Linked DNA regions of Roseisolibacter agri. The protein of the gene in region 2 interacts with the protein of the main gene of each other region in a pairwise test. Links are inferred from orthologs where the notes say so. Each region holds a gene or a part of one and is shown on either strand. Other genes may lie near its edges.

The links.
Region 1: the proteins of pheT (region 2) and secD interact in binary tests that used the Escherichia coli proteins (3 or more experiments, as listed by UniProt). The link is inferred for Roseisolibacter agri from one-to-one orthologs.

Annotation. Positions count from the first base shown.
Region 1 is NZ_BRXS01000004.1:752,560-755,789, forward strand. Bases 224-3,144 are described here. They hold secD (protein translocase subunit SecD), read left to right. Parts: upstream 224-800; coding sequence 801-2,489; downstream 2,490-3,144. Other genes in these bases: rosag_RS15505 (bifunctional riboflavin kinase/FAD synthetase), read left to right, coding at 224-656; secF (protein translocase subunit SecF), read left to right, coding at 2,507-3,144. In the rest of the region: more of rosag_RS15505, read left to right, coding at 1-223; more of secF, read left to right, coding at 3,145-3,230. UniProt on the Escherichia coli protein: Part of the Sec protein translocase complex. Interacts with the SecYEG preprotein conducting channel. SecDF uses the proton motive force (PMF) to complete protein translocation after the ATP-dependent function of SecA.
Region 2 is NZ_BRXS01000006.1:273,395-276,827, reverse strand. The notes cover bases 1-3,124. They hold pheT (phenylalanine--tRNA ligase subunit beta), read left to right. Parts: upstream 1-400; coding sequence 401-2,848; downstream 2,849-3,124. Other genes in these bases: rosag_RS19590 (hypothetical protein), read left to right, coding at 2,860-3,124; pheS (phenylalanine--tRNA ligase subunit alpha), read left to right, coding at 1-404. In the rest of the region: more of rosag_RS19590, read left to right, coding at 3,125-3,168; rosag_RS19585 (cell division protein ZapA), read left to right, coding at 3,158-3,433.

The DNA.
Region 1 (3,230 bases), on a different replicon or contig from region 2:
TCGCCTCGTACGAGGCGTCGCAGTTCGTGGACCTCGTGCTGCGCGATCGGCTGCGCATGCGCGAGCTGTTCATCGGGCACGACCACGGCTTCGGGCGCGGCCGCGCGGGCGACGTGCACGTGCTGCAGCAGCTGGGCGCCGCGCGCGGCTTCCGGGTGGAGGTGGTCGAGCCCATCGCGGCCGACGGTCACGCGGTCTCCTCCACCGCGATTCGCCGGGCCGTCGCCGGCGGCGATCTCCACCGCGCCGAGGTCGGGCTGGGGCGCCCGTACGGGGCGACCGGGACGGTGGTGCAGGGCGAGCAGCGCGGCCGGCTCCTCGGCTATCCCACGCTCAACGTCGCCCTGCCGAGCCCGCGGAAGCTGCTCCCGCCCGAAGGCGTCTACGCGGTCCGCGTCCACACGGTCGGCGGCTCCTACGGCGGCATGCTCAACCTCGGGCCACGGCCGACCTTCGGGGACGCGACCCGCTCGCTCGAGGCGCACCTGTTCGACGCCGAGGGCGACTGGTACGGCCAGACCGTCGGCGTCGATTTCGTGGCGCGCCTGCGGGACACTCGGCGCTTCGACGGGGTAGACGCTCTCGTCGCGCAGCTCGGGCGCGACGCGCAGCACGCCCGGCGCGTCCTCGCCCGACCCGCCGCCGACGCCCGCTGAGCCGTTCCCGGCCGGTCCTCCGGCTGGTGTCCGACCCGCGTTGACTCCGCACTCCGGGGCCGGTAACCTTCGGAGTTTCCGGAGCTTCGCCTCGCTCCGCCCCCTCCGCACGTCCCCCCTCCACCCCTCCCGGTCCGCAGGCGCATGTCGAACCTGAAGTACCGTCTGCTGCTCATCGGCGCGCTCGTCCTGGCGTCGGTGTTCGCGCTCTTTCCGCGTACCGTCGTCGAGCGCGTGAAGCGCAACGGCGTCTTCGTGACCGACACGGTCCGGCGCGTGCCCCTCAAGCGGGGGCTGGACCTGCAGGGCGGGATGCACCTGACGCTCGAGGTCGACGAGACCAAGGGCGCCGTGGCGAACAAGGGGGAGGCGCTCGACCGGGCGCTGCGCGTCGTGCGCAACCGCATCGACGAGCTGGGCGTGAGCGAGCCCGTCGTGCAGAAGGTCGGCGACGACCGCATCATCGTCGAGCTGCCCGGCGTGGACGATCCGATCCGCGCGCAGGCCGTCGTGCAGAAGGCCGCGTTCCTCGAGTTCCAGATCGCCGACGAGACGCAGGCGCTCGAGCGCTCGCTGGCGCGCCTCGACGCGGTCGCCGCGCAGAAGCTGCCCACGGTCGCCGCCGCTGGCGCGGCCGACACGGCCGCTGCCGCCGCTGGCCAGAAGGGGCTGACGTCGCTCTTCGGCGCCGACAGCGCGCGCCGCGACACGACGGTCGCCGCGACCACCGCGGGCCGCGACTCGGCCGGCCGCACGGACAGCGCGGGCCGTCGCGCGTCCACGGCGGGCGCCTTCTCGCGCGCCATCCAGCAGGGCAACCATCCGGGCCAGTACATCGTGGCCGAGGACGACTACCGTCGTCTGCAGCCGCTGCTCGACCTCCCCGAGATCCAGGGCGCGCTGCCGCCGGGCAAGATCCTGCGCTGGGGCGCCGACTCGATCGTGGCCGGCGGGCAGATCTACCGCCCGCTCTACGTCCTCGACTCGCGACCGATCATCACCGGTGAGTACCTGACGTCGGCGCGTCCGGCGCAGGACCCGACCGAGGGCAACCTCGTCCAGTTCGAGCTCAGCCGCGAGGGCGGCCGCCGCTTCCAGAACGAGACGGGCAAGCACCTCCAGGACTTCATGGCGATCGTGCTCGACCAGCGCGTCATCACGGCGCCGGTCATCCAGAGCGCCATCGGCAACCGCGGCCAGATCACGCTCGGCCGCGGCTCGCTGCAGGACGCGCAGGACCTCGCGATCGTGCTGAACGCCGGCGCGCTGCCGGTGCCGCTCAAGGTCGCGGAGACGCGTGAGATCGGCGCCAGCCTCGGCCAGGACTCGATCCGGCAGGGCATCACCGCCATGGTGATCGCCGTCCTGCTGATCATCGTCATCATGGTCGGCTACTACCGCATCTCGGGCGCGCTCGCGGTGTCGGCGCTCTCGCTGTACGTGCTGTTCACGCTGGCGATCCTCGCGGGCTTCCACGCGGCGCTGACGCTCCCGGGCGTCGCCGGTCTCGTGCTGACGATCGGCATCGCCGTCGACGCGAACGTGCTGATCTTCGAGCGCATCCGCGAGGAGTTGGATCGCGGCAAGACGGTGCGCCTCGCCGTCGACGAGGGCTTCCGCCATGCGATGAGCGCGATCGTCGACACGAGCGTGGCGACGATCCTCACGGGCGCGGTGCTCTACCAGTACGGCTCCGGCCCGGTCCGCGGCTTCGCCGTCACGCTGATCGCCGGCATCGCGGCGTCGCTGTTCACGGCGATCTTCGTGACGCGGACGTTCTTCCTCATCTGGCTGTCGCGGAGCCCGCGCGCCCAGCAGGCCCTCAGCATCTGACCGCGGGACGCACCGACATGCTGCGCATCTTCCACAACACGAAGTTCGACTTCATCAAGTGGTGGCGCTGGGCCGCCGGCCTCACGGCCGCGTTCATCGCCATCGGGCTCGCGTCGTACGCGGTGAACCCGTCGCTGAACTACAGCATCGAGTTCACCGGCGGCACGCTGATGCAGCTCGAGTTCAAGCAGCCGCCCGACGTCGGCCAGCTGCGGCAGACGGTGAACACCGTCGCGCGCGGTGCCGAGATCCAGCAGTACGGCTCGCCCCTTGAGTACACGGTGCGCGCGCGCGGCGAGGGCGAGACGGCCAACGCGGGCGCCGAGGGCGTCGGCCGCCAGGTCCAGGGCGCGCTCGAGCAGAAGTACGGTGCCGGCAACGTGCGCATCGTGCGCACGGAGGCGGTCGGCGCGCGCGTCGGTGAGGAGCTCTCGCGCGGCGCGCTCATCGCCGTGCTCCTCGGCTCGCTCATCACGCTGGTCTACCTGGCGATCCGCTTCGAGTGGCGCTTCGGTCTCGCGGCCGTGCTCGCAACGGGCCACGACATCCTCGTGACCGCCGCGTTCATCAAGCTGTTCCACATCGAGGTCAGCCTCACGGTCGTCGCCGCGATCCTGACGCTGCTCGGCTACTCGATGAACGACACGATCATCATCTTCGATCGTGTCCGCGAGGACCTGCGCCAGAAGCGCAAGGAGCCGCTCCGCGACACGCTGAACCGCGCGATCAACGAGACGCTGC
Region 2 (3,433 bases):
GGCTCGCGGTCGACGAGGGGATCAGCTTCGTCGACCTCAAGGCCACGCTGGCGGAGTTCGCGCGTCGCTTCTTCGGCAAGACGAAGACGCGCTTCCGTCCGAGCTTCTTCCCGTTCACCGAGCCGTCGGCCGAGATGGACGTGCAGTGCCAGGTGTGCGGCGGCAGCGGCTGCGCGACCTGCAAGCACACCGGCTGGTCCGAGATCCTCGGCTCCGGCATGGTGCACCCCGCCGTGCTTGAGGCGGCGGGGCTCGACAGCGAGCGCTACACGGGCTGGGCGTTCGGCATGGGGCCCGCGCGCATCGCGCAGCAGCGCCACGGCGTGCCCGACATCCGCAGCTTCTACGACTCCGACGTGCGCTTCCTCGAACAGTTCGCAGTCCCGAGCCGAGGCGAGGGATGATCGTCTCTCACGACTGGCTGCGCGCCTTCGTCCCGCACGGGCGCACGGCAGCCGAGATCGGGCAGCTGCTCAGCACGCACACGGCGACGCTGGAGGGGATGGAGGCGCTGCGCGGCGACCTCGCGCCCTTCATCGTCGGGCAGGTCGTGCACACCGAGAAGATCCCGGAGACGCGGCTCTCGTTCAATCGCGTCGACGACGGCAGCGGCACGCTGCTGGAGGTCGTGTGCGGCGCGCCGAACGTGGAGCTGGGCGCGAAGTACCCGCTCGCGCGCGTCGGGACCGTGATCCCCGGAAAGGGCGGGATGGTCATCGAGCGCCGCAAGATCCGCGGCTTCACCTCGGCCGGCATGCTCTGCTCGGCCGCGGAGCTCGGGCTCGGGGAGGACGCGGACGGCATCATGACGCTCGCCACCGACGCCGCGCCGGGCACGCCGCTGCTGAACATCATGCCGACCGGCGACGTGCGGCTGGAGCTCGACGTGCTCGCGAACCGCCCCGACCTGCTCTCGCAGCTCGGCGTGGCGCGCGAGGCGGCCGCGCTGACCGCCGTGCCGCTCGTTCTCCCGCCGGAGCTGCGCGACCTGGCACCGGCGCCGGCCGCGGTGCGCGGCGCGCGCGAGGCGAGCGCCGGTGGCGTGACGGTCCGCATCGACGACGCGGAGGGGTGCCCGCGCTTCACGGCGGCGGTGATCCGCGGCGTGCGCGTGGGCCCGAGCCCGGAGTGGCTCGTGCAGCGACTCGCGGGCGTCGGCGCGCGCAGCATCAACAATGTGGTCGACGTCACGAACTACGTCCTGCACGGGCTCGGGCAGCCGGCGCACGCGTACGACCTGGCGCGCGTCGGCGGCGCGACGCTCGTGGCGCGGCGCGCGCGGGCGGGCGAGGCGCTGACGACGCTCGATGGCCACGCGCGCATCCTCGACGGCGAGTCGCTGGTGATCGCGGACGCCGAGCGCGCGCAGGGGATCGCGGGCGTGATGGGCGGGCAGGACTCGGAAGTCAGCGGCGCGACGACGGACGTGCTGCTGGAGGTCGCGCTGTTCGACCCACGGCGCGTGCGCGTGTCGCGCCGCCGCGCGGGTGTGAGCACCGACGCCAGCTACCGCTTCGAGCGCGGCGTCGACCGCGGCGCGACGCTGGAGCGGCTGGCGCAGGCGGCGGGGCTGATCGTCGCGGTCGCGGGCGGCACGATCAAGACGGTGCTCGACGTCGGCGAGGCGCCGGCCGCGCTGCCGGCCGTGCGCCTGCGCGCCTCGCGCATCACGTGCCTGCTCGGCCAGTCCGTCCCGGACGCGGACGTCGAGCGCCTGCTGTCGGCGATCGGCTTCGGTGTCGCGCGAGAGCCCGCGGGCGGCGAGACCGCGTGGACGGTCACGCCGCCGTCGTGGCGGCAGGACGTCACGCGCGAGGTGGACCTGATCGAGGAGGTCGTCCGCCTCGTCGGCTTCGACGCGCTGCCTGACGAGCTGCGGCCGTTCCGCGCGGGGAGCGTCCCGGACGACCCGATGCACGTCGTCACGCTGCGCGTGCGCGATGCGCTCGTCGCGCAGGGGCTGCTCGAGACGAAGCCGCTGCCGTTCGTGCGCGGCGACGACGCGACGCACGTGCGCGTCGGCAACCCGCTGGCCGAGGACGAGCCGCACCTGCGGACGTACGTCCTCGACACGCTGGCGCGTCGCGCGGAGTACAACCTGTCGCGCATGCAGGGGAACGTGCGACTGTTCGAGATCGGCGGCGTGTTCGCGCCCGGATCGGACGGCCGCCCCGACGAGCGGTGGCAGCTCGGCGCGCTGATCATGGGCGAGCGCCGGCCGCCGCACTTCACGGAGCCCAAGCCGCCGGCGTTCGACGCCTGGGACGCGAAGGGGATCGCGGAGGTCGCGGCCGCGGCGGCGTTCCCCGGAGCGGCGGTGGCGCTGGTGCCAGCGCAGGACGAGACCGGCCGGCTCTGGAGCGTGCAGGTGGACGGCCACGAGGTCGGCGCGGTGCGGCGCGTGGCGCTCGACTCCCCGCCGTGGGCGTCGCCGGCGTTCGGCGTCGAGCTGACGCTGGCGCCCGTGGAGTCCGCGCCGGTCGCGGCGCGCGGCGCGCGGCTCTCCACGCCGCCCGCGCCCGCCGCCGCGCCGCCGCACGTGAAGGCGCGCGCGCTGCCGTCGACGCCGGCGGTGGAGCTCGACCTCGCGCTGCTGGTGCCGGACGCCGTCACGGCGGCGGACGTCGCGCGCGTGCTGCGGGCCGCCGGTGGCGAGCTGCTGGAGCGGGTGACGCTGTTCGACGAGTTCCGCGGCGGCGACGTCCCCGCGGGCTCGCGCAGCCTCGCGTGGCGCCTGTCGCTACGCGATCCGTCGCGCACGCTGCGGGACAAGGAGGTCGAGGGCCGGCGGCAGAAGCTGCTGAAGGCGCTGGACTCCGAGCTGGGCGTGCGCCCGCGGGCCGGCTGATGGCGGGGACGGTGGTCGCACCCGCGGCGGAGGCGTTCGCGGAGCTGGAGCGCCTGGTGCGGCACCTCGGCGAGGAGCTGGCGTGGTTCCGGCGCCGCGCGCTGGAGGCCGAGCGGCGCGTGAAGGAGCTGTCCGGTCCCGCGAACGGCACGGAGGCGCCGCGCGAGAGCGTGGAGAGCCTGCAGGCGCGGCTGTCGAGCGCCGAGGCGGAGAACGTCGAGCTGCGCGCGCGGCTCGCCGAGGCGGCGGAGCGGACGCGCACCATGGCGGACCGCATGCGGTTCCTCCGCCAGCAGCAGGAGGCCGACGGTGAGCGCTGACGAGGAAGGTCGCACGGAGGAGCGCGCGGAGGACCACACCGCGCCGCGCGGCGGGCGCAGCTCGGTCCGCGTCTCGATCCTGGGCGACGACTACAACATCCGCACGGACGCGCCGGCCGCGCACACGCGCGACGTCGCGGCGCACGTGGACCGCGTGATCCGGCAGGTGATGTCGAGCGGCACCGTCGTGGAGACGCACAAGGCGGCGATCCTGGCGGCGCTGCAGATCACGGACGAGCTGTTCCGCGCGCGCGCCGAGGCGCGC